2 regions of the Pseudarthrobacter sp. MDT1-56 genome follow, and region 1 is predicted to be linked to the other one. Evidence: predicted binding sites of a transcription regulator. Region 1 holds the regulator's gene; the other holds the start of a gene.

What was found. Region 1 encodes LexA, which represses DNA repair genes until DNA is damaged. Its sites were predicted from a motif close to TCGAACANNTGTTCGA; they were not measured.
Region 2: a site for LexA is predicted at 7,496-7,511, ahead of AC50YC_RS15260 (DUF6504 family protein). Genes of this name have one in related genera too.

What each region holds. Positions count from the first base shown of each region.
Region 1 covers NZ_JBWZCK010000007.1:45,368-61,154, forward strand. The annotation lists gene infC (translation initiation factor IF-3) at 1-416, opposite strand, end outside; gene AC50YC_RS11260 (DUF1844 domain-containing protein) at 876-1,262, shown strand; gene AC50YC_RS11265 (MFS transporter) at 1,385-2,707, opposite strand; gene AC50YC_RS11270 (SseB family protein) at 2,768-3,667, opposite strand; gene priA (bifunctional 1-(5-phosphoribosyl)-5-((5-phosphoribosylamino)methylideneamino)imidazole-4-carboxamide isomerase/phosphoribosylanthranilate isomerase PriA) at 3,681-4,427, opposite strand; gene AC50YC_RS11280 (hypothetical protein) at 4,479-4,634, opposite strand; gene hisH (imidazole glycerol phosphate synthase subunit HisH) at 4,635-5,399, opposite strand; gene hisB (imidazoleglycerol-phosphate dehydratase HisB) at 5,396-6,022, opposite strand; gene AC50YC_RS11295 (histidinol-phosphate transaminase) at 6,088-7,206, opposite strand; gene AC50YC_RS11300 (LysM peptidoglycan-binding domain-containing protein) at 7,263-7,754, opposite strand; gene lexA (transcriptional repressor LexA) at 8,113-8,865, shown strand; gene AC50YC_RS11310 (ATP-dependent DNA helicase) at 8,945-11,152, opposite strand; gene hflX (GTPase HflX) at 11,145-12,713, opposite strand; gene AC50YC_RS11320 (class I SAM-dependent methyltransferase) at 13,177-13,791, shown strand; gene dapF (diaminopimelate epimerase) at 13,772-14,728, opposite strand; gene miaA (tRNA (adenosine(37)-N6)-dimethylallyltransferase MiaA) at 14,802-15,689, opposite strand.
Region 2 covers NZ_JBWZCK010000011.1:257-16,043, forward strand. The annotation lists partial or broken gene AC50YC_RS15235 (pyridoxal 5'-phosphate synthase lyase subunit PdxS) at 1-51, opposite strand, end outside; gene pgsA (phosphatidylinositol phosphate synthase) at 222-860, opposite strand; gene AC50YC_RS15245 (HIT family protein) at 850-1,473, opposite strand; gene thrS (threonine--tRNA ligase) at 1,494-3,500, opposite strand; gene AC50YC_RS15255 (DNA polymerase III subunit alpha) at 3,607-7,107, opposite strand; gene AC50YC_RS15260 (DUF6504 family protein) at 7,104-7,436, opposite strand; gene AC50YC_RS15265 (hypothetical protein) at 7,593-7,979, shown strand; gene AC50YC_RS15270 (chorismate mutase) at 7,989-8,315, opposite strand; gene AC50YC_RS15275 (VOC family protein) at 8,330-8,752, shown strand; gene AC50YC_RS15280 (SOS response-associated peptidase) at 9,071-9,817, opposite strand; gene AC50YC_RS15285 (mycoredoxin) at 10,087-10,344, shown strand; gene AC50YC_RS15290 (S-(hydroxymethyl)mycothiol dehydrogenase) at 10,507-11,592, shown strand; gene AC50YC_RS15295 (MBL fold metallo-hydrolase) at 11,589-12,236, shown strand; gene AC50YC_RS15300 (lipoate--protein ligase family protein) at 12,314-13,063, opposite strand; gene AC50YC_RS15305 (DUF2177 family protein) at 13,080-13,463, shown strand; gene AC50YC_RS15310 (thioesterase family protein) at 13,509-14,312, opposite strand; partial or broken gene AC50YC_RS15315 (DUF4956 domain-containing protein) at 14,470-14,622, shown strand; gene AC50YC_RS15320 (endonuclease/exonuclease/phosphatase family protein) at 14,823-15,533, shown strand; gene AC50YC_RS15325 (SulP family inorganic anion transporter) at 15,588-15,787, shown strand, end outside.

The sequences.
Region 1 (15,787 bases):
GGGCTGGACTCCACGACGCCGACTTCGGCGACGTCGTCGGCAAAGCGCTGGAGCAGGCGGATGCCCATCTCGGGACGCTGCTGCTCACGGCCACGGAACTGGATCATGGCCTTGACCTTGTCACCGGCGCCGAGGAAGCGGAGCGCGTGTCCGCGCTTCGTCTCGTAGTCGTGGGTGTCGATCTTCAGGCGGAAGCGGATTTCCTTCAGGACCGTGTTGGTCTGGTTCTTCCGGGCTTCGCGTGCCTTGACTGCGGCTTCGTACTTGTACTTGCCGAAGTCCATCAGCTTGCACACCGGAGGCTTGGCCTGCGGTGCAACTTCAACGAGATCAAGATCGGACTCGGCAGCCAAACGCAGGGCATCCTCAATACGGACAACGCCTACTTGCTCGCCTGCAGGGCCGACCAGCCGCACCTCGGGGACGCGGATACGCTCATTGATTCTTGGCTCGCTAATGTTAAAGCTCCTGTGTTCGTGAGGGGTATTCCACCGGCAAAAAGAGAAGGCCCCCAATTGCCGGAGCAATCGAAGGCCTCGAAGATCGGAACTGCCTGCCTCATATGAGGCGGCATACATCCTGCCAGGGCTGACGCCCGGGGAAAATGCCCGACCAGGTACCCGGCAACCTTGCTTCTTGCGAAGCTTCCCGAAGGAGAGCGGTTGACGCGGGTGGGAGAGAACTCCGCTTGCAAACTGAAAGTCGATTCTACAGAACAAATCCCGTCCGGCGCACCTGCATGACGGGCATGTTGGTTGCGGACGGGTTCCGGCTGTCATATCGCTGCAGTATCACTGAAAGACAGTATTTACTGAAAGACAGTGGTACTGGAACGAAATAACGACAATCAGTCGGTCTGTGACAAGCTTACCAGCATGAGCACTTCAGACAGTAATTCACACGTTTACCAGCCCGCCAGCGCCGAGGGCGACGTCTCACAGCAGATCCGCGATATCTCCGAGGTGCCCGCGATCGAGGTCATCACCACCGCCGCCGTGCACCTGATGAGCGCCGCCGCCGTGAAGCTCGGCCTGGCCGCCGAAGAGAACGCCGAAGAGCTCAAGGACCTGGACGAGGCCCGCAAGCTGATCACCGCCCTGGCCGGCCTGGTCACCGCCGCCGCTCCCGAAATCGGCTCCCAGCACGCCGGACCGTTGCGCGACGGGCTGCGGTCCCTGCAGCTGGCGTTCCGCGAGGAATCCAGTATTCCGGATGCACCGGGCAAGGGCCCGGGCGAGAAGTACACCGGCCCGGTCAACTAAGCACGAACTCTTTCCAGCGGCAACGCGGCGGCGGGCGGACCACATCGGTCCACCCGCCGCCGTCGTTAACTCCCCGGCAGTGCGGGCGCCCCGGGGCGTAACGTCTTGCTGGTGCTGGTGCGTCAGGCTGCGGCGAGGCGCCGCCGGCGGTGGTGCTGCAGCACCAGGCCCAGCAGGCACAGCGCGACGCCGCCCACCCCCACGGCCACGAATCCGGCCGAGGGACCGACGCCATCGATGAACACCCCGGCGAGCGGCGCGCCGAGCGCGACGCCGCCGGTGAGGGCAGAGCCGTACCAGCCCATCGCCTCGCCGCGGCGGCGCTCGTCGACGAGTTCGGCGACCTTCTCCGAGGCGGCCGACAGCACCGGGGCGCACAGCAGCCCCGGCAGGAGCGAGAGCAGGCTGAGGGTCCAGGTGTCCTGGGCGAAGGCCATTGGAATGGTCAGCGCGGACATTCCCAGCAGTAGCAGGATCGGCGAGATCGGCCGGTGCATGGCGCCGTAGATCACGCCACCGACCACCGACGCCCCGCACCAGAAGAGGAAGACCAGTCCGATCTCGGCCTGGTGGCCGCCGGTCTCGAGGGCGGCAACGATCCCGACGTCGGTGCCGCTAAGGACCATGCCGGCCCCGGCGGCGACGGCAAAAACGGCGGCCACGGCGGCCGTGAACCAGACGAAGTTGTGAGTGACCTTGTGCCGCAGCCCGGCCCGCTCGTGGCGTCCGTCCCCGGCGGCGGCCAGCGGGACGAACTCTGCGGCGGCCTCCTGCAGGTGGGCCGGGGCAGCGGCGACGACGGCGACCTCGGCTGCTTTCTGCTGGCTGGCCTCGAACTCGGTGTCGGACTCGGCGTCGGACTCCGCGCTGCGGGTCGGCGGGTTGAACCACATCAGGAAAAGCCCGGACGCCGAGGTGGCGATGCCGATGATGGTCAGCCCCAGGACCGAGAGTCCGGCGGTCGCGACGAGGGCTCCCGCCGCGGGGCCGATCATAAAGACCAGTTCCGTGGAGATCGCGTCCAGGGCGAAGGCCGTGCGCCGCTGCTCCCCCGTGGCCAGGACGCCGAGGGACTGGCGGACAACGCTGAAGATCGGCAGCGTCAGGAGGCCGCCGACGAACACCAGCGGCAGCAGCAGCTCGTAGGAAACGTGCGGCACCACCGACCAGATGACAGCCTCGGAAATGACCGAGGGAATGAGGGCACGCCGAAGGCCGACGGTATCGACGCGCCGGCCGCGCCAGGGCGCGCCGACGGCAATGCCGATGGTCATCACGGCAGCCGCGGCCCCGGCAGCGGCGTAGCCCTGCCCGAGGGTGAGGACGATGTGCAAGGTCAGCAGGACCCCGGCCGCGGAGTGCGGTATGCGGGCGATCATCCCGACCAGCAGGAGCCGCCTGATCGGCCGATCGGCGAGCAGCTCCCGGTAAAGCGCGAAGTTCACGGACTACATCCTTCTGGTACTGCCCCCGGCAGCACCGGGATATTCCCCGCTGGCCGTCAGCTACTGTGCTGCGCGCTGCAATTTGACCTCGATAGAGTCAACCCGCTCAGCAAATACTTCATTCCGCGCCCAGGCGCTGTTGAGCCCGGACACGATGGACTGGACGCCCGCGGCGTCGAGCCCGTCTTCAAGGTAGAGCAGCACGCGGAGTTCCGGGCCGGAGCCTCCGCCCGGCAGCGGCGTCCCATCGGCCACACGCGAGGCAACTCCACCGCCTGGATGAATTTCAACACGGCGGACCGCGGGAAAGCCAACCGCGGCCTCGCCGAGGCTCCGGGCAAGGTCGGGATCAGCGTACGACGGCGTCCAGTCCCGTTGCTGGGCCAGGGCCCACACGGCCGGCCGGCGCACCACGAAGGTCACTTGTGAGCCCGGGTCCAGCACGAGCAACTCGGCGCCTTCGGCGACCGCGGAGAGTGCGGCGCGGGCAGCGTAGACTGCCACCGGGCGGGCCTCCGGGTGCCAGGCCGCCAGCGCAGCGGCGGAGGTGAAGACCGGCATCGCCGTCCGGCCGTCGGGGGCCTTGAGCGTCACGAGGGCCATGTCCGCCTGTTTGTCGGCATGGAGGCCGCCGGCGCCTTCACCTTCTTCGGCGAGCGTGGCGAGGATTGGCACAAAGACCCGCGCCGTGGCCAGGGCGGCCACCACCGCAGCCTCGTCGCCGTCGCCGGCCGCGAGGGCGGCCAGCGCCGTCAGGTAGCCGGCGTCGGCCGCGCCGTCGTCGTCCTCGAAATTGTGGATCCTGGCGTCTTCGCCGGACAGGCTGCGCCCGGCCCAGGGCTGGCCGGCCGAGTCAGCTGCTCCGCCTGCGCCGGCCAGGGCCGCCGCGATGTGCCCGGGCAGCGGGCGTGACGTGGCGGGAAGGTCAGCTGCGCGCTCGCCCGCGGGCCGGTGCTCCATGCTGCGGACTTACCTAGCGCCGGCCGGCGACGTCGAGGGCCTCCGGCAGCGTGAAGTTTCCGTTGTAGAGGGCCTTGCCGACGATGGCGCCCTCGACGCCGAGCGGCACGAGGGAGCGCAGGACCTTGAGGTCATCGAGGCTGGAGATTCCGCCGGAGGCGACCACCGGCTTGCCGGTCTTCTCCACCATCTGGCGCAGCAGTTCGACGTTGGGTCCCTGGAGGGTGCCGTCCTTGGTGACGTCGGTGACGACGTAGCGGGCGCAGCCGGCCTCTTCGAGGCGCCCGAGGACGTCCCAGAGGTCACCGCCCTCCTTGGTCCAGCCGCGGCCGGCCAGCGTGGTGCCGCGGACATCCAGCCCGACGGCGATCCTGTCGCCGAAGCGCTCGATCACCCGGGCAGTCCACTCCGGGTTTTCCAGTGCCGCGGTGCCGAGGTTCACGCGGGCGACGCCGAGCTCCAGGGCCTTCTCGAGCGACTCGTCGTCGCGCAGGCCCCCGGAGAGCTCCACCTTGATGTCGAGCCGGCCGACCACTTCGCGGAGCAGTTCGGCGTTGGAGCCCCGGCCGAAGGCGGCGTCGAGGTCGACGAGGTGGACCCACTCCGCCCCCTGCTGCTGCCAGTTCAGCGCGGCTTCCAGGGGGGTGCCGTAGCTCGTTTCGCTGCCGGCCTCGCCCTGGACGAGGCGGACTGCCTGGCCGTTGACGACGTCGACGGCGGGGAGCAGCTCCAGCACGGGCAGCGGGGTTTCGGTGGTCATCGTAAATCCTCAGTTTTCAGGGGTCGGCAGGTGGTCGGGGCGCCGCGGGCGTCAGGCGGGCAGCGTCAGGAGGTAGGCGGCGAGCAGCGCCATCCCAGCCAGGACGTAGAACACGACCTGGACCCAGCGCGGGCTTTTCTGCTGGCGGAAGGACAGCGCTCCGCCGACCAGCAGGCCGGCGAGCCCCATCAGCACGATCGGCCACATCTAAGCGGTCCCGGCTTCCGGGGGTGTCACGGCTGTCGGGGCCGGGGCTGCGGAACGGTCCCGCAGGCCTTCCACCCAGTTGCGCAGCAGGCGTCCACCGGCGTCGCCGGACTTCTCCGGGTGGAACTGCGTCGCGCACAGCGGGCCGTTTTCCACGGCGGCGATGAAGGGGGCACCGTGCTCCGACCAGGTGACAAGCGGCGCCGTCATCCGCGGCTGGATAACATCGAAGTCCCACTGCTGGACCCCATAGGAGTGCACGAAGTAGAAACGCTCGTTTTCGACCCCGGCAAAGAGCCTGGAGCCCGCCGGCACGGACACGGTGTTCCAGCCCATGTGCGGTACGACGTCGGCGGGGAGGAGTTCGACCTTCCCGGGCCACTCCCCCATGCCTTCGGCTTCTGTGCCGTGCTCGACGCCGGCTTCGAAGAGCACCTGGAGGCCCACGCAGATGGCCAGCACGGGGCGGCCGCCGGCGACGCGGCGGCCGATCATGCGGATGGCATCGACGGCTTTGAGCTCACGCATCACCGTTTCGAACGCCCCGACACCGGGGACCACGAGCCCGTCGGCGTTGAGCACATCCTCCGGCTTGGAACTGAGGATCACCTCGGCACCGGCGCGTTCGAGGGCGCGCACGGCGGAGCGGACGTTGCCGGAGCCGTAGTCGAGGACCGTGACGGTGGGCTTGCCCTCGGCCGACACCGGCTTCCTGCCGGCGTCGGGGTTGATGATGGCGCCGTCCTTCAGCACCTTGCCGGTCACAACGCGCCCTTGGTGGACGGGATGCCCTCGACCCGGGGATCCGGTTCGATGGCAGCGCGCAGGGCGCGGGCGAAGGCCTTGAACTGGGCCTCGACGATGTGGTGCGGATCCCGGCCTGCGGTGACGTTCATGTGCAGGCAGATTCCGGCGTGCAGGGTGATCGCCTCGAAGATGTGACGGGTCAGGGACCCGGTGAAGTGTCCGCCAATCAGGTGGTACTCCTGGCCGGCGGGCTCGCCACCGTGCACGAGGTAGGGGCGGCCGGAGACGTCGACGACGGCCTGCGCGAGGGCCTCGTCGAGGGGTACCGTGGCTTCCCCGAAGCGGCGGATCCCGGCCTTGTTCCCCAGCGCGGTGCGCAGGACTTCGCCGAAGGTGATGGCTACATCCTCAACCGTGTGGTGGACATCAATGTGCGTATCGCCGGTGGCCTTGACCGTCATATCGATCAGGGAGTGCTTGCTCAGCGCCGTCAGCATGTGGTCGTAGAACGGAACGGACGTGCTGATGTCGGAGACCCCGGTGCCGTCCAGGTTGATCTCGACCAGCACGGATGACTCGCTGGTGGTCCGCTCCATGCGTGCGGTCCGGCCCTCGGCAGCGGTTGATCCGGTGTTGCTCATGTGGGTGTCCTTTGGATGACGACGGTGCCCGGCGAACAGGGCAGGGTGGATGTCCTGGGTTAAGTCTAGGCGGGCTGCACTGCTTGGCCGGCCAGGATCCGTTCGAGGGCTTCGAGGAAGGCTGTGGTTTCCGTCTCAGTCCCGGCGGTGACGCGAAGGTGCCCGGGAATCCCAACATCGCGGATCAGCACACCGGCGTCGAGCAGGCCCTGCCAGACCTCGTGCGGATTGTCCAGGCCGCCGAAGAAGACGTAGTTTGAGTCGGAGGCGGCCGGTTTGAGGCCCATCCGCTGCAGTTCGGACACGATCCTGTCCCGCTGGCGCTTGATGTCTTCGACGTCGGCCATCAGCGCGACCCGGTGGTGCAGGGCGGCCAGGGCTGTCGCCTGGGTGATGGCCGAAAGGTGGTACGGGAGCCGGACCAGCCGCAGGGCGTCCGTCACCTCGGGCGCCGCCGCCATGTAGCCAACACGGGCGCCGGCCAGGGCGAAGGCCTTGCTCATGGTGCGCGAGACGATCAGCCGTTCCCGGCCGGGCAGCAGCGTGAGGGCGCTGGGCGTGCCGTCGTGGGCGAACTCGTGGTACGCCTCGTCGACGATCACGATGGTCTGGCTGGCTTCGCCGGCCTCATAGACGGCCTCAACGACGTCCAGGCCAAGCCCGGTGCCGGTGGGGTTGTTCGGGGAACACAGGAAGACGATGTTCGGCTGGAGTCCGCGGACCTGGCGGGCGGCCGATTCCGCACTGAGTCCGTAGTCATCGGCGCGGGCCCCGACGATGTAGCCGGTGTCGGTACCGGAGGCCAGCAGCGGGTACATCGAATATGTGGGAGGGAAGCCGAGGGCGGTGCGCCCCGGGCCGCCGAAGGCCTGGAGGATCTGCTGGAGAACCTCGTTGGAACCATTTGCGGCCCAGATGTTGTCGGCACCCAGTCCGTGGCCGAGGTATTCCGCGAGGGCTTCGCGCAGTTCCGTGAATTCGCGGTCCGGATAGCGGTTCAAGCCGGCTGCGGCAAGCGTGACGGCCTCGGAAATCGCGGCCCGCACGTCGGCCGGGACACCATGGGTGTTTTCGTTGACGTTGAGCAGGATGGGGACGTCCAGCTGCGGCGCGCCGTACGGCGTCAGGCCGCGCAGGTTGGTCCGGAGGGGAAGTCGGTTCAGGCGCTCTAGCTGGTCAGTCACTGCACCAGTTTAAGTGAGATCGCGGCGGGCCCTGAAACTGTGACGGATCGGGCGGGTTACTTGGACGGAATGAAGAGTGCCTGGCCCGGCACAACACGGGCGGCGTCCAGGTTGTTCAGCTGGATGATATCGGTGACGACGTCTCGGGGGTCGCGCTCCGGCGCCACGGCCTCGGCGATGGCCCAGAGCGACTCACCGGGCTGCACCGTCACGGTCACGGTGGGAGTCAGCGACAGCCCGGCAGCGGACTCTGCCGCCTTGGCCGGGGCGTTGAGGAAACCGCTGAAGGACAAAATGAGCGCGGCCAGCAGAATCAGCGGCACCCCGATGAAGACAAAGCGCCCCCGCCGGGTGAGCCGCAGCGGCGCCTGCTTGACCCGCGGCCCCCGGCCCGCATTGCTGTTTCCGCCAGCCGGGACGTGCTGGGCGATGGGGCCCTGCTGACCAAAGGCGCCCTGCTGGCCGGCGGACGTACCGCCCTCTGGGCGGCCGTAGTTGCCGAATGCGTCGCGGCCGAAAGTGTCGTGAAACGCGCTTGATGCTGACATGAACTGAGCCCTCCTGGACCATACTGTGCCGCCCGGCGTACTCCACGTACTTGCCGCCAACCGGCCTAACCTTCGAACAAAGAACCGAACGTCACGCTGTGTCCGAACAATGCTCCACCCTCTAACGGCGATGACTAGAACACATATTCGAACCTTGCTTGTTCTGTTTTAGCACTTATCAACGAACAATGTCGAGACTCGCTAGAACAAATGTTTGAAAAAGCAGTGTGGCTGGCCTACGTTTGAGCTACAGAACAACCACTTCTGCAGTTGATCAGCAGGGTCTGACATTTCAGGCCGGAAGTTCCCGGCAGCCGCAGCCACGGCGGCCGGGCCGAACGGAAAGGCGTTGGCGAACATGGCAGCACCAGCCACTGGCGGCAGGGCCACCCAGCAACGGAGCCCGCAGGCAGCCCGGCCACCAAAGAGCCTCACCGTCCGGCAAAAGAAGATCCTGGAAACCATCCAGCGCTCCGTCACGGACAACGGCTATCCGCCCTCCATGCGCGAGATCGGCGACACCGTTGGCCTGGCCAGCCTCTCCAGCGTCACCCACCAGCTCTCCCAGCTGGAGAAACTTGGCTACCTGCGGCGTGACCCCAAGCGCCCCCGCGCCATGGAAGTGCTGATGCCGCTGACCCTCGACGAGGGAACCACGAAGATTTCAGGGGTGGAGAAGTCCAGCGGACTGCGCACGGTCGGCGGATTGTCGGTCTCCGAGCTGGCCAGCGCCACCGACACCGCCATGGTGCCGCTGGTGGGCCGCATTGCCGCGGGCGGGCCGATCCTGGCCGACCAGGTCGTCGAGGACGTGATGCCCCTGCCACGCCAGCTGGTGGGCCACGGCGAGCTCTTTATGCTCAAAGTCGCGGGGGACTCGATGATCGACGCCGCCATCTGCGACGGTGACTGGGTGGTTGTGCGCCGGCAGGGCGACGCCATCAACGGCGACATCGTCGCCGCGTTGCTGGATGACGAGGCGACGGTCAAGACATTCCGCCAGCGCGACGGCCACACCTGGCTGCTGCCGCAGAACACCCAGTACGAGCCCATCCTCGGCGATCACGCCGTCATCATGGGCAAAGTCGTCTCGGTGCTGCGCTCCCTCTAGGACCTCTCAGGACCGGCACGTCAAAAGCCGCGAAATGGGCCCCTCCGGAATCGGACGGGGCCCAACGCGTTTGTGCGGACTACTTGGCGGGCTGCCCGGATTCCTTCGCGAGCCGTTCCAGGGCTGCGTAGGCAATCGCGGGGTCGGTGGTGGGCCAGAACGGCGGCAGGGCGGCGCGGAGGAATCCCCCGTAGCGCTCGGTGGAGAGTCGTGAGTCCAGCACTGCCACCACTCCCCTGTCCGTCGTCGTACGGATCAGCCGGCCGGCACCCTGGGCCAGGCGGATGGCGGCGTGGGTCGCGGAAACGCTCATGAACCCGTTACCGCCGGCCTGGGCCACCGCACGGGACCGTGCTGTCATCAGTGGGTCGTCGGGCCGCGGGAACGGGATCCGGTCGATCACCACGAGGCGGCAGGAGGTCCCCGGCACGTCGACACCCTGCCACAGCGACATGGTGCCGAAGAGGCAGGTGTCCGGTTCGTCGGCGAACTGTTTGACCAGCGCGGTCATGGTCGAATCCCCCTGGCAGAGGATGCTCATGTCCAGCCGCGGGCGCAGGGCCTCAGCGGCTTCCTCGGCGGCGCGCCGGGAGGAGAACAGGCACAGTGCTCCGCCGCCGGAGGCCCGGATCAGCTTCTCGAGCTCGTCTAGGGCTTCCGGGGACATGCCGCGGCCGGGTTTGGGCAGGTGCTTGGCAACGTAGAGGATGCCCTGTTTCGGATATTCGAAGGGCGAGCCGACGTCGACCCCGGTCCAGCTCGGGGCACCTGGCCCTACCAGGCCCAGGCCGCCGGCGGCGGGTTCGAAGGCTGACCCGATCGCCAGCGTCGCCGACGTCAGGATGACGGTGTGGTCCGCGAACAGGCCCTCGCGGAGCCGTCCGGCGACGCTGAGCGGTGCGATGTTGATCAGGGCCGGCGCGGACTCGTCCGGCTGGGAGTAGCCCTGCTGCGGGTCGAAGGTGCTGTTGCGGGAAAACCAGACCACCTCGCGGTTTTCGCGGGCGGCGAGCAGCCGTTCGCAGAGCTCCAGGATCACCATGAGGCGGGAGCGCGCGAGCTGGCGGCCGCCGTCGGCCGTGTTGGCGCTGTCCCCCTTGGAGTCCGAGAGCGCCGCGCGGCAGGCGTCCCGCAGCTGGTCCACGCAGTCCAGTTGTTCGCTGTTGAGGCCGTTGGGCATCAGTCCGCTGGGGACCCCTTCGATGGCAAGTTCGAGGTTGGACGCGGCGTTGTTCAGGGCGTCCACCGTGATGCCGGTGTGCTTCCGCGCCCCCGACGCGGCGGCGTGCACCATCGCGACGGAGAGCTGGCCGGACACGGCGCCGGTTACCCGGTCCTGCAGCTCGTGGGCTTCATCCACCACCACCACGTCGTATTCCGGCAATACCGCCAGGCCCTCGAAGGCGCTGACAGCCAGCATGGCGTGGTTGGTGACGACGACGTCGGCGTCCGCGGCGTTCTGCCGGGCCAGTTCGCTGAAGCATTCGGCCGCGAGGGGACATTTCTGCGCGCCCAGGCACTCCATCGAGGTGACGGAGACCTGCCGCCACGCCCGGTCCGTGACCCCGGGCAGGAGCTCGTCACGGTCCCCCGTCACGGTGTCCTCGGCCCATTCGCGCAGCCTGACGACTTCCTTACCGAGCTGGGACGACGGGCCGCCCATCGCCGCGGCGAAATGCGGGACGGACGTGTCCTCGCCGAGCGAGAAGAGCTGGCCCTCGGAGGGCTCTTCGGAGGGGAAACCGCCCTCGAGCTTGTGGCGGCACACGTAGTTGGAGCGGCCCTTGACCAGGGCGACCTTGACTGGCCGCTCCAGCGCCGGGGTGATGGTCTTCAGCAGCCGGGGCAGGTCCCGGCCAACGATCTGGGTCTGCAGGGCCAGGGTGGCGGTGGAGACCAGGGTGGGTTTGTCGCTGACCAGCGAATGGGCGATCAGCGGGATCAGGTACGCGAGGGACTTCCCGGTTCCGGTGCCGGCCTGGACCAGCAGGTGGTCGCCGCTGTCAATCGCGCGCGCCACCTGCCGGGCCATCTCGTGCTGGCCGTCGCGGCTCTGGCCGCCCATGCCGGACACGGCGCGGTCGAGCAATTCGATCACGAATTCCCCGCCGCGCGGGCCGCGCGTTCCTGCCGGACGTTCTCCCGCGGGTTCTGCCCCCGCGGTTTCGGTCCCGGCGGCTTCCGTCCCGGTGTTATCCGTTTCTGCGGGGTCCTCCGTTGCGGAGTCCGTTGCCGGGGCCGGACCGCCCGTGCCGGTGTCCGCCCCGGTCACCGCTGCCTTAGTCATTGCTGATGAACGAATCCAGTTCAGCGGCGAATCCTTCGCGCACCATCACGACGGCGCGGGTGCCCGCTTCCTCGTGGTCGAGGCTGAGGATCTCCGCGTCGGTCTCGTGCAGCTTGCTGAGCAGGTCCCCGCGGTTGTACGGGATCATCAGTTCCAGCTTCACGCTGGGCCGCGGGATGCCTTCGCTGATGGCCTTGAGCAGCTCCGGGATGCCTTCGCCCGTGCGTGCCGACACCACCACGTGGCGCGGTTCGCGCTGCTTGAGCCGTTCGATCACGAAGGGATCGGCGGCGTCGGCCTTGTTCAGGACGATGATTTCCGGCACCTTGCGGGCGTCGACTTCGCTGAAGACCTTGCGGACCGCGGCGATCTGTCCCTCCGGATCCGGGTGGGAGACATCCACGACGTGCAGGATCAGGTCCGCGTCGGCGACTTCCTCCAGCGTGGAGCGGAAAGCCTCCACGAGCTGGGTGGGCAGCGACCGGACGAAGCCCACGGTATCGGCCAGGGTGTAGCCCAGCCCGTCCGAGGTCTCGGCCTTGCGGACCGTCGGGTCCAGCGTGGCGAACAGGGCGTTCTCCACCAGCACACCGGCGTCGGTCAGCCGGTTCAGCAGCGAGGACTTGCCGGCGTTGGTGTACCCGGCGATCGCTACGGACGGCACGGAATTACGGCGGCGGTTGGCGCGCTTGGTCTCCCGGGCCGGCTTCATCGCGGCGATTTCACGCCGCAGCTTGGCCATCCGGGTGCGGATCCGGCGGCGGTCCAGTTCGATTTTGGTTTCACCGGGACCGCGCGAACCCATGCCGGCGCCGGCACCGCCCACCTGGCCACCGGCCTGGCGTGACATCGAGTCACCCCAGCCGCGCAGGCGCGGCAGCAGGTATTCGAGCTGGGCCAGTTCCACCTGGGCCTTGCCCTCGCGGCTCTTGGCGTGCTGGGCAAAGATGTCCAGGATCAGGGCCGTGCGGTCGATGACCTTGACCTTGACGATGTCTTCCAGGCTGCGGCGCTGGGACGGTGCCAGTTCGGCGTCGACGACGACGGTGTCTGCGCCGGTGGACATCACGATGTCCTTGAGCTCCTGGGCCTTGCCGGAGCCGAGGAAGGTTCCGGGGTCGGGCTTGGCGCGGCGCTGCACGATCCCGTCGAGGACCTCCGAGCCGGCGGTCTCGGCGAGAGCGGCGAGTTCGCGGAGCGAGTTCTCGGCGTCGGCCAGGGTGCCTTCGGTCCAGAGGCCGGCCAGCACGACGCGCTCGAGCCGCAGCTGCCGGTACTCGACTTCGGTGACGTCTTCGAGTTCCGTGGACAGACCGGCGGTACGGCGCAGTGCGTGCCGTTCCTCCAGGTCCTGCTGGTCACCGTCGTAGTTGCTGTGCTCCTCGTCCTGCCGGGAGATCGCCTGCGCTTTTCCGAGCACCGAGGTGGGCTCGCCGGCAGCCGGGGCCGCCTTCCGGGCAGGGGTGTCCTTGGAGAGGATCCGGTCGATGACAGCCTGGATTTCCGCAGGACTCATGTCCTGGGCTGCTGAATCGGGTCCGGTGTTGGGCTGACTGGTCATGGTCTCCTTTAGAGGTTCGGCAGTTTCAGAATAGTGCCGATCGGTGCTGTCTGGGGCGGTATTCGCGCTGGGCTGACGACTATTCGTCAAAGGGGCCTCCTGGAATGCCCGCGGCAGCGGTGCCGGGGCAAGGGTGGGCTCCGCAAGGGAGCGGTGAGAAGGGGGAAGGAACCGGCGTGGTGTGGCCTTGAGAAGGGAGAGACTGTCCGCCCGGCCGGGCTCCATGAGCACGGCCAAAGTCCAAGTGGATCGGGCGCCGGCGGCTGGGTCCTTTTCAGGTTCATCGCGGGGTGGCGCACTGAGCGGAAGGTAACTACCTGCGTCGCTGCGGGGACGGGATTTAACCCGTGCCGGCTACTTGAAGTTCGAGAGCATGTCTTTAAGATTAGCAGACGGTCCGGTTGGCTCCGGCCCGTCCCCGCGGTTTCGCCTACGGGCCGGGGGCGAACTAATCTGGGCAGTTATGGAGTCTGCACACTATTTCAGCGCCCAGCCGGCCGGGCCCTTCACCCGCAAACCACTGACCGTGGAGCTTGCCGGTGAGACCCGGCACCTGCAGACGTCCTCGGGCATCTTCAGCCCGGACGGCATCGACAAGGGTACGGCCGTACTGCTGGCCGAGGCACCCGCCCCGGCCCCGCAGGGAACGTTGCTGGACATCGGCTGCGGCTGGGGTCCGATCGCCCTGACCATGGCCCTGCGGGCACCGCACGCCCAGGTCTACGCCGTGGACGTCAACGAACGGTGCGTGACCCTGACCAACGAGAACGCCGCGCTGCTGGGACTGGGCAATGTCACGGCCAGCACACCCGACGCCGTCGACCCCGGGCTCCGCTTCGACACGATCTGGTCCAACCCGCCCATCCGGATCGGCAAGGACGAGCTCCATGCGTTGCTGCTGCTGTGGCTGCCGCGGCTGGCGCCCGGCGGCTCCGCGTGGCTGGTGGTGCAGAAGAACCTGGGATCGGATTCCCTGCAGCGCTGGCTGGCGGCCGAGCTGGACAGCAGCTTCACCGTGACGCGCGAGAGCACCTCGAAATCGTTCCGCATCCTTCGGGTCAGGAAAGCGTCCCACTAGCGACGATCACCGCGGGGCCGCTGAGCTCGACGTGCTCGTGGCCCTCCGCGCCGAGGAAGAACTTCACTCCGACGACGCCGCCCGGGACGTGGACGTTCCACACGTCCGGGGCACCCTGGCCGGCCCAGTGGCGGATCGCGACGGCGGCCGCGCAGGCGCCGGTGCCGCAGGACTGGGTTTCCCCCACGCCCCGTTCATGAACGCGCATGGTGATGGTTCCGACGCCGTCGTGGACCAGCGGCTCGGACGGGACGACGAACTCGACGTTGGTGCCGTGAGGCGGGGTCGGGTCGACGTGGGGTGCGGTGAACAGCTGCGTGGCCTCCAGCTCGGCCAGTTCGGCCAGCGCCACGACGGTATGCGGGTTCCCCATGCTGACGGACAGGGCTGGCCGTGCGACCTCGAGTCCCGTGGCGCTGACCAGCGAATCCATGGCCCGGGCGGTGGCCTCGCCCGGGAAGATGAACTCCCAGGGGCCCATGTCGACGGCGTAGCCGGCGGCGGTGCGGACGATCGTTTTGGCGCCGCCCCGGGTGCCGATAGTCAGGGATTCGCCGGCGGGCAGCTCGACCAGGCCCTCGGTGATCAGGAAGTGCACAAAGACACGGACGCCGTTGCCGCACATCTCGGAGAGTGAGCCGTCGCCGTTGCGGTAGTCCATGAACCACTCGGCGTCCGGGTTCTGCGTCAGCAGCTCCTGGCCCTCGGCGAGCAGCCGGGACGGGACGGCACGGATCAGTCCGTCGCCGCCGATTCCGCGGTGCCGGTCACAGAGCACTGCGACCTGCTCCGGCGTCACTGCCAGGGTGCCGTTGGGGTCGGCGAGGAGCACAAAGTCGTTGCCCGTGCCGTGGCCCTTGGAAAATTTGAGACCGGTCAGGGCTGCAGTGTCACCGGTGGAGTTGCGATCAGCGGCCACGGCCAGGGTTTCGTCCATGCTCCAAGGTTACCGTTCCGGCTCGGGCCGCCAGCAAACCGGCCCGGCAAACCAAGCGCCTGGCGCGGGACGTTCAGCCGGGGACGCAGAGGACGGCGGCCTTGGCCACGAGGTCCGGGTCCTGCCAGTCGAGCCAATGGATCCGGGGGTCCGCCCGGAACCAGGTCAGCTGGCGGCGGGCGAACTGCCGGGTCGCGACGATGGTCTCCTCCGCAGCCTGGGCTGCGTCGGATTCCCCGTCGAGGACCCTGAGGAACTGGGCATAGCCGAGGGCCCGCGGTGCCGTCCGGCCACGCCGGAGCCCGGCGGCATCGAGCGTCCGGACTTCCTCGAGCAGCCCGCATTCCACCATGGTGTGGACCCGGCGCGCGAGCCGTTCCCGGAGCTGGCCGCGGTCCACGTCGAGCCCGATCTGCACCGCGGGCTGGACGTACTCGCGGGTGGGCATAAATGAGCTGAAGGGTCTTCCGGTCAGCTCGAACACCTCGAGGGCGCGGATGATCCGGCGCGCATCGCCAAGCCGGCCGGCGGAGACCGGGTCCACGACTTCCAGCCGCGCCCGCAGCGGTCCCGCCCCATCAGCTTCCAGCTCCGCCTCGAGCCGGCGCCGGATGACCGGATCCGTGCCCGGGAATTCCAGCACGTCCAGGGCGGCACGGACGTAGAGCCCGGAGCCTCCGGCCAGGATGGCGCGTTTGCCGCGGGCATGGATGTCGGCAATGAGCGCACGGGCCTGCTGCTGGAAGTCCGAGACGCTCGCTTCCCCGGTCACGTCCAGGGTGTCCAGGAGGTGGTGCGGCACTCCCCTGCGCTCGGCCTCGGTGATCTTGGCGGTGCCGATGTCCATGCCGCGGTAGAACTGCATGGAGTCGGCATTGATGACCTCGCCGTCCAGCTCCAGTGCCAGCGAGACGGCAAGGTCGGACTTGCCGGAGCCGGTCGGCCCCACGACGGCGATCACCGGCGGCGTAGCCGTATCCCGGACTGCACCGGCCCGGACTTCGCCGGCCCGGACCGCACCGGCCTCCGTGACCTGCGCTTTGCCCGCGGTGACGTCCT
Region 2 (15,787 bases), on a different contig from region 1:
AACGCTCTTCGCGGACGCGCCGGCTTCGCTGCTTACATCAGGTGTAGACACAAAAACCCCTATGGGTAGATAGATGACCTCGCCGGAGCGCGGACGGCACGCAAATGCCGCTTCACACACACCGGATTACCGGATCCATTGGCCGGTAGTGCTAATACTAGTCCCCCGCCGCGCCCGGTTGAATTCCGGTTACACCCGCGGGACCCGCCGAAGCTGCGCGCTCAGGCGGCCTGTCCGGTCGCGGTGCCCTCGGTCTCTTCCAGCGACTGGCGGCGCACTGTGATAATCCGCTGAATGACTGTTACTAGGCTCGCGGCGGCGAGGAGGCACAACGTTCCGAAAAGAACCACGGTGGGCAGCCCCAGACCCGTGAAACCGGTGACCACCAGGACGGACACCAGCCGCTCGGCGCGCTCGGCAATGCCCACATTGGCCTGGAAGCCCAGCGCCTCGGCCTTGGCGCGGGCATAGGAGACCACCATGCCCAGGACCAGGCAGACGATGGCGGCGATCGCGATGGGGGTATTCTCCCCGCCGGTGAAGAACCAGACCGCGACGCCGGCGAACAGCGCGCCGTCTGCTATGCGGTCCAGGGTGGAATCCAGGAAATTTCCCCAGCGTCCTCCACCCTTTTGCATCCGTGCCATGATGCCGTCGATAACGTCGGAGAAGATGAACGCGGTGATGAAGAGTGTGCCCCACCAGAGCTGGCCCAGCGGGTAGAACACCAGAGCACCGACAACAACGCCGAGCGTTCCGACGATGGTCACGGCGTCCGGGGAAACACCGATCCGCAGCAGCCAGCGGGCAAGGGGGGAGAACAGCGCGGTGAAGAAACCGCGCGCGTGCCTATTCAGCATCCGTCGCCCCGGCAGTCGCCTGCCCCGCGTCGCTGGCCTGGGGCCAGGCCTCCGCCACCTGCTGGCGGACCTCGCCCAGGGTCTGGGTGATGGCCTTGGTCTGGGCGATGATCGGGAAGAAGTTCCCGTCCCCGCCCCAGCGCGGCACCACGTGCTGGTGCAGGTGCCCGGCGATCCCGGCGCCGCCGGTAACGCCCTGGTTCATCCCGAGGTTGAAGCCGGTGGGGTTGGCCACCTTGCGCAGCACGCGCATGGCCGTCTGCGTCAGCTCGGCGAATTCGGCGGTTTCCTCCACGGTCAGGTCGGTGTAATCAGGAATGTGCCGGTACGGGCAGACCAGCAGGTGGCCCGGGTTGTACGGGAAGAGGTTCAGCACGACGTAGCTGGTCCGGCCCCGGTAGACGATCAAGGAATCATCGTCCTCGCGTTCCGGCGCCACACAGAACGGGCAGTCGTCCACGTTCTTGAACTGGTGCTGCCCGCCCTTGATGTAAGCCATCCGGTGCGGCGTCCACAGGCGCTGGAACGCGTCCGGCACCCCGGCCAGGCCAAAGTCGTCGGTCACGCCGTCGTCCCCCGGATACTCCGGAGCGGCCCCTGTGGTTTCCTGCATGCCTGGTTCTTCCCTGTCCGCTAGCTGGTCCGGTTGCGGACGGCGTCGACGATCCGCTGCACGGCGTCGGCCACCGGCACGCCGTTGTCCTGGCTGCCGTCACGGAAGCGGAAGGACACGGCGCCGGCTTCGGCGTCGTCGCCGCCGGCGATCAGCACAAACGGGATCTTGTCCTTGCTGGCGGTGCGGATCTTCTTCGGGAAACGGTCCGAGGACATGTCCACCTCGGCGCGGATGCCCGCGGCCTTGAGCTGGTCCACGACGTCGAACATGTAGTCGTTGAAGGCCTCGGCGACGGGGATGCCTACCACTTGGACGGGAGCGAGCCAGGCCGGGAAGGCGCCGGCGTAGTGCTCGGTGAGAACGCCCATGAAGCGTTCGATCGATCCGAAGAGGGCGCGGTGGATCATGACCGGGCGCTGGCGGGTGCCATCGGCGGCCTGGAACTCGAGTTCGAAGCGCTCGGGCAGGTTGAAGTCCAGCTGGATGGTGGACATCTGCCACGTCCGGCCGATCGCGTCGCGGGCCTGCACGGAGATCTTGGGCCCGTAGAACGCGGCTCCGCCCGGATCCGGGACCAGGTCGAGGCCGGATTCCTCGGCGACCTCGGCGAGGGTCTGGGTGGCTTCCTCCCAGAGCTCGTCCGAGCCCACGGACTTTTCGGGGTCCTTGGTGGAGAGCTCCAGGTAGAAGTCGTCCAGGCCGTAATCCTTGAGCAGCGCGAGCACGAAGTTGAGCGTCTTGGTGAGCTCGTCCTTCATCTGCTCGCGGGTGCAGTAGATGTGGGCATCGTCCTGGGTCATGCCGCGCACCCGGGTGAGGCCGTGCACCACGCCGGACTTCTCATAGCGGTAGACGGAGCCGAACTCGAAGAGCCGCAGCGGCAGTTCGCGGTAGGACCGGCCGCGGGAGCGGAAGATCAGGTTGTGCATCGGGCAGTTCATCGGCTTCAGGTAGTAGTCCTGGCCGGGCTTGCGGACGGTGCCGTCCTCGTTGAGTTCCGCATCGATGTGCATCGGGGGGAACATACCGTCCCGGTACCAGTCCAAGTGGCCGGAGACCTCGTAAAGGTGGCCCTTGGTGATGTGCGGGGTGTAGACGAACTCGTAACCGGCGTCGACGTGGCGCTGGCGGGAGTAATCCTCCATGGCCTTGCGGATGATGCCGCCCTTGGGGTGGAACACCGGCAGGCCGGAGCCCAGCTCGTCCGGGAAGGAGAACAGGTCCAGTTCCGCGCCAAGCTTGCGGTGGTCGCGGCGCTCGGCCTCGGCGACCCGTTCCTGGTAGGCCTTGAGGGCTTCCTTGGTGGGCCAGGCGGTGCCGTAGATGCGCTGCAGCTGCTTGTTCTTTTCGCTGCCGCGCCAGTAGGCGGCCGAGGAGCGGGTGAGCGCGAAGGCGTTGGAGATCAGCTTGGTGTTGGGCAGGTGCGGGCCGCGGCACAGGTCGCACCAAAGGGCCGTGCCCTCCTTGCGTTCCACGTTGTCGTAGATGCTCAGCTCGCCGCCGCCCACCTCAACGCTGGAGCCGTCGGCGTCGGAGCCGGCGCCCTTGAGGCCGATCAGTTCGAGCTTGTACGGCTCGTCCTTCATTGCCTCGCGGGCCTCATCCTCGGTGACCACACGGCGGACAAACTTCTGGTTCTGGTTGATGATTTTCTGCATCATCTTTTCCAGGGTCTTCAGGTCTTCCGGCGTAAACGGTTCCTCGACGTCGAAGTCGAAGTAGAAGCCGTCGGTGATGTAGGGGCCGATGCCCAGCTTGGCATCGGGACGCAGCTGCTGCACGGCCTGGGCCATAACGTGGGCGGCGGAGTGGCGCAGGACGTTGAGGCCGTCCGGGGAATCAATGGTGACGCCCTCGATCGTGGCATCCTCGGGCAGCGGCTGGTCCAGGTCCTTCAGCTCGCCATTGACGCGGGCCACAACGACGTCGCGGCGCTCAAAAAAGAGTTCCGCGCCGGTGGTCCCGGTAGTCACCTTGGTCTCTTCGCCATCGACGAGAAGGGTGATCTGCTGGGCATCTGACACGGGTGTCTCCTATTCAAAGTTTAGGCTTCGTAGCTTGTGGCGTACGGGGACCACAGCCAGCCTCGTCCATGCTATCGGTTTCTGAGGAGGCCAACCAACGCGCCGCTCAGCCTCCCATCCCGGTGATGGCGAGGTTTCGGCTGATCCCTTCCAGCGCACCGGGAGGCTCAGGTTCCCGCTGCTCCGGGATCCCGGAAGCCGGTACCGGGTAGGGCAGGGTCTCGGTGCGGCTCAGGTCCCAGGCCATGCTGGCGCTGATGCTGATCCCCCTCGGTCCGGTCCGCCGGGTGGTACCCCGGATCAGCAGCAGCCGGGTGCCGAACAGCAGCTGCCCGGCCAGCTCCTGGGCCTCATGGAAGAAGACCGAGTCCACGCAGCCCGTACCGTCGTCGATGCTGATGAACACCACGCGGCGCCCTCCGCGCATCGGAGGGGTCTGGGTGGCAACGCGGACCCCGGCGACCAGCACCTCGGTGCCGTTGCGCAGTCCCAGCAGCTTGTCGGCGGTGGTGACACCCAGCCGGTCCAGCAGCGGCCGGTGGCTGGCCATCAGGTGGTCGCTGACATCCACCGCCATCAGGTCCAGCTCGGCCCGGACGGTTTCAACCAGGGTGGGCGCGGGCAGGGCCGCCTTAAGGTTTTTCAGCTCGACGTCTCCCAGCGGCAGCGACAGCTGCCCCTCGATCACGTCGATGCCTTTCCTTTGCGGCCTGCTTTGCAGGGTCTGCAGATGCTGCACCAGGTCCGCGCGGTTGGCTTTCCCGCCGGAGGCCCGGTGCAGGGAATCGAAGGCCCCCAGCTGGGCCAGCCGCTGGATGCTGGGTTTGCTTAGCCGTGACCTGGCCCGCAGGTCCGCGAGGGAGTCGTAAGGCTGTCCCGCCACGATCCGTTTCAGCTCTGTTCCGGAGAGACCGTAGATGCCGTTCAGGCTCAGCCGGATGCCCAGCTTCCCGCGGTCCGGGCCCGAGGCCACGCGTTCCACCCGGTACTCGGCCTGGCTGCGGTTGATGTCCAGGGGCAGGATGGGGATCCCCAGCCGCCGGGCCTCGGCCACCAGGAGCCGCTTGGGATACATCCCCGGATCGTGTTCCCACAGCCCGGCGAGGAAGGCCTCCGGGTGGTGGGTCTTCAGCCAGGCCGACTGGTAGGTGGGCACGGCAAAAGCGGCGCCGTGGGCTTTGCAGAACCCGAAGCTGCCGAAGGCCTTGAGCGTGCCCCACACCTTGTCCACCACTTCGGGGCTGTACTCCCGCGACCGGGCCTCCTTCCGGAAGAACTCCTCCACCCGGCCTTCCAGGATCTCGTTGCCGAGGGCGCGGCGGAATTCGTCGGCCCGCGCCAGCCCGCATCCGGTCATAACGTCAAAGGTCTTCAGGATCTGCTCATGGAAAACCGTGACGCCGTGCGTCTCCTTGAGGACGGGCTTGAGGTCCGGGTGCGGATAGATCTCGGGTGCGAAGCCGTGCCGGTGCTCCAGGAAGGGCCGGACCATGTCCGATTTCATCGGGCCCGGCCGGAACAGGGAGATGTCGATGATGAGGTCATTGAACTCCCTGGGGGCGAGTTTGCCGATGAGCTCCCGCTGCCCGGGCGATTCGATCTGAAAGCAGCCCAGGGTGTGGGTGCTGCGGATCAGCTCATACGTGGGTTCGTCGTCGAGCGGCACGGCGTTGAGGTCGATGCTGCCGTCTTCTGCGATGTAATCCGGGCCTGTACCGTCCCGCCCCGCGGGGTGGGCTCCTGCTGCCACCACCTCGGCCTTGGAGGGATGCAGGCGGATCACTTCGCGGACGGCGAAGGCCATGGCACTTTGCATCCGGACACCGAGCACGTCGAGTTTGAGCATGCCCATCGGGTCCATGTCGTGCTTGTCGAACTGGCTCATCGGCAGGCCCAGTCCGCTGGGCTGCACGGGCGTCCGGTCCAGCAGGGTGGCGTCCCCTAGGATCACCCCGCACGGGTGCATGGAGATGTGGCGTGGCAGCCGGTCCAGCCGTTCGGTGAGGTCCACCAGCAGGTCCAGCTGCTGGTTCTCACTGAAATCACGCTGCCCTACCCGGCCGGCGAATTCCTTCAGCTCGGGCTTCTCCACGAGGGCTTCGCGGAAGTTTCGGGCTGAGAAACGCCACAGCTGCTTGGCGATGTCCCCGATCTCGCCCTCCTCCATGCCCAGTGCCAGGCCGGCGTCGCGCACGGCACCGCGAGCGCGGTAGCCGTTTTGCATGCTCATCAGCGTGACGCGCTCTGAGCCGAAGCGCTCAAAGATCTTCCGGTACACGTTGTGCCGTTCGGCGCTTTCGACGTCGATGTCGATGTCCGGCAGGGTGGCGCGGTCCCGGGAGAGGAAGCGTTCGAAGATGAGGTCGTGCTGCAGCGGGTTCACCTGGCTGACGTCGATCAGGTAGTTGACCAGGCTGGATGCCCCCGAGCCGCGGGCCGCCGCCCGGACTCCCATGTCCAGGATCATCCGGGACACCTCGGCCACGGTCAGGAAATAGGCCGCGAAGCCCAGGCTGTCGATGATCCGCAGCTCGTGCTCCAGCCGCGAGCGCAGTTCCTCGGCGGGCTTGCCGGCGATCCCCGGGAACCCCCTGCTGATGCCTGCCTCACAGCGCAGGGTGAGCTCCACCAGGGCGTCCCCGGAGATTCCAATGACCGAGGCTTCCGGCACCACGGGCTGTTTCCATCCCATGTCCGTCACCGGATCGAACCGGCAACGGTCCGCGAGCGCCTCGGTCTGCGCCATCAGGTTCTTGAGGTCTGCGGCGCCGTACCCGGCGGCATGCATGATCTCCTTGCCCAGTTGGAGCATCTGCGCCGCGGATTTGAGCCAGCCCTGCCCGTTGGGCTGGAGCAGGGGGGCGGCGGAGAGTTCGGGCAGCGATTTCAGGGTGCGTGCGGAATCCAGCACGTCCGCGGTGGCCGCTCCGTCCTCGGCGACATACCGCACGGCGTTGCTCAACACCGCCGGAACCCTGTGTTCGGCGGCGAGCTTGAGCATCCGCACCGCGTGGGCGGTGCTGAGCGGTTCCCCGGGCGGGCTGAGCTGGCTGACCACCTCGGCCGCGACCGTTCCGGGCGGCATGGCATCGAGCCAGCGTTTGAACAGGGTGCGGGGGCGAAGGTAGCGCCGGCCGCCCATGGCACGGCCGACGTCGGAGTTTGGACCGATCAGTACGGTCAGCACCGGTTTGAGGGTTTCCGGGTGCAGGGTGCGGGAAGCCAGCTCGGCGCGGGTCACGGCGACGGGCACCGCTCCCCCGGCCTTGCCCGTGGTGCGGGCATGGGCATCGGAGATCAGCCGGCACAGCGCACGGTAGCCGGCGCCGTTGTTGTGCCCGTGGGCCAGCACGACGACGCGCCCGCCCACTTGGGTGCGGAGGTCGCCGTCGTCGTCAAAGACCGCAAGGTCCACTCCAACAATCGGGTCCAGCCCCGCCGCCATGCAGGCCTTCAGGTGCTTGACCGTCCCGTACAGGCCGTCGCGGTCCGTGCAGGCGAGCGCCGTCGCCCCGTCCGCGGCCGCAGCTGCCGCCAGCTCCTCCGGCCAGGAGACCCCGTAGTGGGCACTGAAAGCGGTGGAGACATGGAGATGGGTGAAGCTCATGCTGATTCGGGCTTCCGGATTGGAAGCAGGGCGTCATGGATCCGCAGCAGCCGCCAGCGCCCGCTGCCCACATGCCGGGTCAGGTCAAAGGTGAGGCTTTCAGTCTCAGGGGATTCTGCCCGGCGCGCCTGGACGCGCCAGATCTCATGATCCACCAGGCCAGGGCCGCTGCCCAAGGGGGCCCGCTGTTCTTCGGCCCACCATTGGCGCCGCTCGTACCAGCGGACCGGTTCCGCGCAGACGGTGTAGCGGCGGCCGGCCCAGTCGAGTTTCAGGGGCTGGCCGGAGGGTGTGCAGACGACGTCCACTGACTCGCTGAACATGCCCATCGCGCCTCCCGGACCACACCAACTGTAAAAACCGTCTGTCCCAAACAGCCGGTAGCTATTCGAACATATCTTCGAACAACTCAAGTCTACGACGGCTCCGGGGCAAAACCTAGATCAGGGGTGGACGCACGCAGGCACAGGTAGCAGGATTGAGCCATGAGCTCCCATAACGCACTTCTGAAGCACGTAAGCATCGCCGCCGAGGACACGTCCCTGGTGGCGAAGTTCGATATAGACGGAAATATCCCCGGTCAGGGCGCCTACGTGGTGGGGCTTTTGGCAGCAACTCCGGATCATTCCCACCAACGACGAATGGGGATTGAGTTCATGAACGGGGAGGCTGTCTCCTTCTACTGCTTCAGCCACGACGGCACGGAAGAGAACTTTGACCTCAAGGGTGTGGAGCATTCCGGCAACACCATTACCGGGAACTTTCCGCTCAGCACGATCATGGGACTGTCCAAGGGACACCTTATGACGGCGTTCAGCGATTGCGACGGCCGCGAATACCAGGCGAATGTCCCGGTGGAGGAATCCCTCTAGGCTCCCGCGCTAGGAGCTGGCTTTGTAGACTTCCAGTTCCAGCGTGATGAAGGCGTCGATCATGGCCCGGTAGGTCTTATCGACAAGGTCGACGTCGATATCTTTCTGTTCCGCCGTGGCACGGACGTGTTCGATAACCCGCTCCACGCGCCCGGGGGCACGAACCTCGGCGCTGTCGGCCTTGAGGGTTCCGGCGATCCGGATCAGGCGCTCGCGGCGTCCGATCAGCGCAACGATCTGCTCGTCCACCTCGTCCACAGCCACGCGCACGGCGGCGAGCTGTTCCCGGTCGGCCTTGGCAGCTTTATCGTCTTGGTGATTTGTGGACATGTCCATGACAGTATCGAAAGATGCAGCCACGAGTCGATTTAATTTCACTGGGTGTCCGCAGTGTTGACGCCTCCCGCAGTTTCTATGTAGATGGCCTGGGCTGGCCTGTGCACCGGGAAGTCCGCGGCGAGGTCCTCTTCATCCAGGCCAACCACGGCCTCATCCTCTCGCTTTGGGACGCCGGGCAGATGCAGGCCGAAGCCGCCACCGATCCCCCTACCAGCCGTCCCTGCATCACCCTGAGCCACAACCTGGCCAGCACGGCGGAAGTCGACTGGGTGATGGCGGAGGCGGAAGCAGCGGGGGCGGAAATCATCGCTGAGCCAAAGACCCAGCCCTGGGGCGGCTACACCGGGTACTTCGCCGACCCGGACGGCTACCGCTGGGAAGTCGCGTTCAATCCCAGCTGGGCGGTCGACGGCGGCGGCAAAGTGACGCTCTAGCGCTACTGGCGAAGAGATGGCGCGGCCGTCGCCGTCAGCTGGAAAAGTCCGCCGCTGACTCCGGGCACTGACGGGTTAAGGAGCCGGATGCTCGTTGTGACCTAGGGCACAACGGCCCTATTGAGCCGCTCAACTGCGCCGCTACCGTGACTGGAGTACACGGCGGCACGCTTATTCGAGCCGGTGTGCGGTGACCGAGGAAGCAGCGGTGGTGCCGGCGTATGTCGGCGGCACCACGCAGCATCCGCTCGAGTACTTCCTCCCATCGGCGCCCTTGCCAATCACCGTCGCCAGGGCGGCGCTGCCTCCGGCACCCCGCTAAAACAGGCTCCCCACCGGCTGGATGAGTTCCGGGGAGTCGTTCTTCACGTTCCCGACGGCGGTGCCGACGGCGTCGATCGTCCAGCCCTCCGCGACGTCGTGCGCCCCGGCCCGGACCAGATCCACCAGTCCGGCGGCATCATCGGCCTGCGGGTCCAGCCACGCCTGCATCGTCCCCCGGTCCATCGGCAACGGCACGCGGTCGTGCAGGGCCGTGAGTTCGGCCAGCATCCCGCCGGCATAGCCCTCCGGCGGCGAGTCAGTGGTCATGATCGATGTCGAGAGCAGCCACCGCTCCGGGTCGTCCTCGGCCTTGGAGGGGTCCTTCCACCATTCGTAGAGTCCGGCGAAGACGATGAGGTGGCCGTCCCTCGGGTGAACGTAGTAGGGCTGTTTGCCACGGCCCTCGCCCTTCCACTCGTAATAGCCGTCGGCGGGCACCGCACAGCGCCGGGCCCGGGTGGCCTTCCGGAACGCCGGCTTCTCCAGCACACTCTCACTGCGGGCGTTGATCATCTTCGAGCCGATTCCCGGGTCCTTGGCCCAGGACGGCACCAGCCCCCAGCGCGCCAGGTGGAGCTGCCGGACCGGTTCCCCGTCCATCGGGCGTTCGAGCAGGATCGGCACGTCCGCCGTCGGGGCCACATTCCACGACGGCGGAATCGCGATCTCGTCCTCGAGCTCGGCGTCGAACTCGGCCAGCAGGTCCCCTACGGCCCGGGCCATCACGTAACGTCCACACATGGCACCAGCATGCCACCGCGCCCAATCCCTGTCATCCGGCGAGGGAATCCCGGTTGAGCCCGCCGAGGTCGCCGGAAAGCTGCGAAGTCGCCGGAACTTCCAGCGACTTCGCAGCTCTCCCGCGAATTCGCGCCCGACGGAGTTGCGGGCAGCGCCCGGCCCTGCGGGAATACCAGCCCCCGGGTTACGGTTATTGGGAGTGACGTACGACTTTCGTCGGCAACCGGCGCTGCCACCGCGCGCCATCAACTAACTTGAAGGAGAACTTCGTGGACTTCACCCCCGAATCCGGCACCATCACCATGTTTTCGACCACCTGGTGCGGGTACTGCAACCGCCTGAAGAAGCAGCTGGACGCCCAGGGCATCGGGTACACCGAGATCAACATCGAAGAAGTGGATGGCACCGCAGATCTCGTGGAGAAGCTCAATGGAGGCAACCGCACCGTCCCGACCGTGCTGTTCCCGGATGGCACCGCGGCCACCAACCCCTCCGCGGCTGAGGTCAAGAGCCGTCTCGCGGCCTAAGGCCACCCTGAACCAATGACGACGACGGCGCGGCCACCCCGGGGGCCGCGCCGTACCGCGTTGTACGACAGAATTTTGCGTGACAGACGTCCCGAGTGACGGAAGTCTTGCGACTAAGAATTTTGCGGCGAGAACCGCGACCAGAGCAGAGGAGCTATTTCCATGGTCCATAAAGTCAAAGGCGCAGTAGTCCGCTCCAAGGGAGCCCCCGTCACCCTGGAGACCGTCCTGGTCCCGGATCCCGGACCCGGCGAGGCCCTTGTGGACATCCTCACCTGCGGCGTCTGCCACACCGACCTGCACTACAAGCAGGGCGCCATCAACGACGACTTCCCGTTCCTGCTCGGCCACGAGGCCACCGGCGTCGTCAGCGCCGTGGGTCCGGACGTCACCGAGGTGGCCCCCGGCGACCGCGTGGTGCTGAACTGGCGCGCCGTCTGCGGCGAATGCCGCGCCTGCGCCAAGGGCCAGCCGCAGTACTGCTTCAACACCCACAACGCCACCCAGAAGATGACGCTCGAGGACGGCACTGAACTCACCGCCGCGCTCGGCATCGGCGCCTTCGCCGAGAAGACCCTCGTCGCCGCCGGTCAGTGCACCAAGGTTGACCCCGAGGCGGACCCGGCCGCCATCGGTCTGCTCGGCTGCGGCGTGATGGCAGGCATCGGCGCGGCCATCAACACCGGAAACGTCAAGCGCGGCGATACCGTCGCCGTCATCGGTTGCGGCGGCGTGGGCGTGGCAGCCGTCGCCGGCGCCGCGCTCGCCGGCGCCACCACCGTGATCGCCGTAGACATCGACCCGAAGAAGCTCGACCGCGCCAAGGACCTCGGCGCCACGCACACCGTGGACTCCTCCGCCGTCGACCCGGTCGAGGCGATCCGCGAACTGACCGGCGGCTTCGGCGCCGATGTGGTGATCGACGCCGTCGGACGTCCCGAGACCTACAAGCAGGCGTTCTACGCCCGTGACCTCGCCGGCACCGTGGTCCTGGTCGGGGTTCCCAGCCCCGAAATGACCCTGGAACTGCCGCTGCTGGACGTGTTCGGCCGGGGCGGCTCACTCAAGTCCTCCTGGTACGGCGACTGCCTCCCGTCGCGCGACTTCCCCATGCTGATCGACCTCTACCGGCAGGGCAAGCTGGACCTGGACGCCTTCGTGACGGAGCGGATCACGATCGACCAGATCGAGGAAGCCTTCGACAAGATGCACTCCGGCTCAGTGCTGCGCTCGGTCGTGGAACTGTGAGCGGCGGCCCCGTGAACGGGCTCCGGATCGACCGGTTGGTCACCTCGGGCACCTTCTCGCTCGACGGCGGCACCTGGGACGTCGACAACAACGTCTGGATCGTGGGAAACGATGCGGAATGCATCGTGATCGACCCGGCGCACGACGCCGACGCCGTCGAAGCGGCCGTCGCCGGGCGCAAGGTCACCGCGATCCTGCTCACGCACGGCCACGATGACCACATCGCCGCCGTGGGCGATGTCCGCCGGCGCGTCAACGCCCCGGTCTACCTCAACCGCGAGGACTGGATACTTTGGGAGCACGTGTTCCCGGGAACCGAACCGGACCATGCGATCGAGGACGGGGACACCTTCGAGGTCGCCGGTGCCCGGCTCGTGGCGCTGCACACGCCCGGACATTCCCCCGGCTCCATGTGCTTCACCCTCGAGAGCGAGGGCACCGTGTTCAGCGGCGACACCCTGTTCCAGGGCGGCCCCGGCGCCACGGGCCGGTCCTACAGCGATTTCCCCACCATCATCGGGTCCATCAAGGCCCGGCTGCTGACGCTGCCGGCGGACACCGTGGTGCGGACCGGTCACGGCGATCCGACGACGGTCGGCGCCGAGGCGCCGCAGCTTCAGGAATGGATCGCCCGGGGCCACTAGGCACCAGCCGTTCCAACTAAGCCATGACGAGGGCCGTGCACCGCTGGTGCCCGGCCCTCGTCATGGCCTGCGCGGTCTCAGCCGAGCAGGCTGCCGAAGTCGCCGTAGTCCAGGGTGGCGTAGCGGGCGTAGGTGTCGATCACGGCCGCCTCGACGGCGTCCACGTCCAGGTGCGGGACCAGGTCGGTGACGGCCCCTGCCGTTGCCGGGTCCCAGACCAGGCCCAGGGCGGCATAGCTGGCCTCCAGCACCGCGCGGATCGGGGCCGAGTTCTCCACCACGATGACGGAGCTGAACAGCCAGCCGCCGGCAACCACCCGCTGTGCCGTGCCGATCAGCTTGAGCTGGTGTTGCGGAAACTCCGGGTCCTGGCCGTGGACGCTGAATTCTCCGGGACAGTACTCGCCGGGGATCTCCCCCACCGCGGCGTCGACGCCGGCGCTCCGGAGGGCGCTGGCCAGCAGTTCGCCGAAGAAGGAGAAGCGCCGCTTGGCACCCGCGATCGCGTCCGTGTCCGGTTCCAGGTGGTCGATCACGAGGGTCCCCTCGTGATACGCGGCGGCGCGTCCCCCGGCCTTGCGGACCAGCGGTTCAAACCCCAGTTCGCGGCAGGCCTGCGCGGCGGCATCAAAACCCGGCAGGTGGGTGTCCCGCTGCCCGAAGGCCACGGTGGGCGCCGGCCGGTAGAGCCGGATCATGGGGCCCACGCCGCCGGTTTTGACCTTCCGCAGCAGCTCCAGGGCGAGGTCCAGGTCCGCGGCGGCGCCCAAGGATTCCTCCTGCCGGAAAATCGTCAGCGTCCGCGGTGCGCCTGGGGCCTCCGGCATCTTGTTATGCTCCCTTATGCTCATCTTGCAGTTCCTCGTCGTGGCCGCAGCGTTCGCCGTCATCGATTCCGTCTGGCTCAAATCGATGAGCAAGTTCTACCGGAACCATCTGGGCCACCTCATGGCGGACAAGCCCCATCTAGGGTACGCCGTCGTCTTCTACGTCCTGTACATCGCGGGGATCGTCTTCTTTGCCCTCCAGCCGGCGCTCGAGGGCGGCAGCTGGCTTACGGCGCTTGGCTACGGCGCCGCGCTGGGCACCTTCGCCTACGCCACCTATGACCTCACCAACGCCGCCACCCTGAAGAACTGGCCGCTCATCATCGTGGTGGCGGACATCGCCTGGGGCGCCGTGCTGACGGGCCTGGCCACCGTGGTCGGCTGGCTCGTCTTCCACTAGGCGGCCGCCGGGCCGCACGTCTACAGCGGGCGGACCCGCTGGGCCTTAGGACTTCCGGAGCGTCAGGATCTGCTCGGCCCGGCCGAACGGGCCGTTGAGGTCGTGCAGCACGGTCGAGGTCAGGCCGATCCCGTCCGTACCGAACGAGACTTCGTTGTCCAACCCCAGCCATTCGCCTTCGGGGCGCCGGTACATGTGGATCTGGAGGTCCAGGTTGGGGAAGGCGTAGCTGCCCTTGCCCGGGGGAACGCGGGCGGCGATCCCGTTGGCGGTGTCCACCAGGCCGACCAGCCGGGCGAGGTCGCTGCTGTCCTTCCGGTCCGTCAGCGGATGTTCGGTGTGCAGCCAGACCGTGCCGGACCCGGCGCGGTGCCCGTCGGCGATCCGCATTTCCAGCGACGCGATATAGCCGCCGGGCCAGATGCTGGCGGCGTCGTAGGGTTCGCAGTCCTCCGGCGCGGGAATCCGCGGATCCTCAAAGGCCGCGATGACGCTGGTATCGGAGGTAACCATCCGCCAGGCCGTGGCGCGGATCGCGGTGCGGCCGCCGGCGGTCAGCTCCGCCTGCACCAGTTCGATCGTCCGGCCGGGGCGGAGGGTGGTGGTGACGACCTCGAACTCACCGCCGGGAATCAGGCCAAGAATCTCATAGCTCAGCCGCGCCATCCGCATGTCGTCGCGGGGCTCGTGCCGGTCCAGGCAGTCGGCCATGATGCCGGAGGCCGGCGCCATGTGCTGCTCGTGTTCATTCCAGGCGCCCTGGGCGTGGATGGTGGAGCGGAAACGCCCGCCACCCAATACCTCGTAGTAGAAATCGCCCTCGGCAAGCTCCGGTAGTTCAGCAGTCATCAACGTCTGCCCTTTCGCGTGGCTGGTAATCCCAGAACACACTATCGCTTCCCCGCCGGCGGCAGCCCCACCGGCCGCAGCCCGAAACCGGCAACCACCCCTCCAGTGGGCACGGCGGGCACTGCTGGCGCAATGAATATGACTCATATTCCAGCCCGCGCTCTCCGGCTCGGCTGCCGGCATCAGCCTGGGCCCGGGCCTCTTCGGTGTCCTGTCCATCATCCGGCTCCGCTACACCGAGCTGGCCCAGCATGAGGTCGCATACTACTTCTCGGCCCTGGCCCTGGGTCTCATTGCGGGACCGGGGATCGCCGCCTCTGGGCGCTTTCGGGTTGCGCCCGGCGGCGCCTGGCGGCGCCTGGTGTGCCGGGCCTCGACGCGGTTTCCCTCCACCATGACCGTGTTGTCGCTCTCCGCGATGACCGCGCCGTTCCACAGTGCCTTTGCCCTGGACTGGGTAGACTCGGAGGCAGACTTTCCGCGACTATCCACCGAAGAGGTGCTCCCCTGATTCGAGTCATCAGCTACAACCTGCGAAAGCACCATGCCAGCGGTGAGCTGGTTGATCTGGCCCGCAATTTTGAGATTGATGCCTTGTGTCTCCAGGAGTGCGACACCAACGACCTCCCGGACACAATTGGTGATTTGCACCTTGCCGACGCCACCAAGGGCAACCGGCTGGGGCTGGCGATCTACTACCGCATGGACCGGTTCACGGCGTACGAGACGAAGACCTTCGCCCTGAAGAAATCGCTGCACGACCGCGTCCTGTCCCCCGCGCACGAGCGGCTCATCGGCACCCGGGTGATCGACAATGAGACGGACCATGACCTCGTCATCGCGTCGTTCCACGCGGCCCCCCTGACGGCGTCGAACTCGCTGCGGCGGAACCAGATCCACGCGGCCCACGCGGAACTGCTCAGCATGGGCGGCGGGCTGATGTCCCTGATGGTGGGCGACTTCAACTACCCCTTCTTCACCAAGAACCTCACGGCCCAGATGAAGGATGCCGGCTACGATCTGACCCTTAGTGACCGGCGGACGTACACGCGGTACAAGGTCTTCAAGGGCCACTTCGACTTCGCGACCTCCCAGGGGCTCAACATCGAGAGTGTCGAAACCCTGCCGCGCGGGGCGTCGGACCACCTCCCCATCCTCATTTCGGCGGAGTACGGCCAGGACGCACCGGCGGCCGGCGACTCCGCGTCCCCTGCCGCGTAGCCAGGGTCCACCGTGCGCGGCGCTAGGGCACCGAAACTCCCGTCCGGCCTAAGAATGATGCGGGACTACGAACGCCCCTGGCTGAAATCTGACCTGGCCGCCGGCGCCGCCCTCAGCGCGTTCCTCATTCCGGCCGGCATGGCGTATGCGGAGGCCGCCGGGCTGCCGGCCGTCACGGGCCTCTACGCCTCGATCATCCCCCTGCTCGCCTATGCCGTCTTCGGCCCCTCCCGGGTCCTGATCATCGGCCCGGA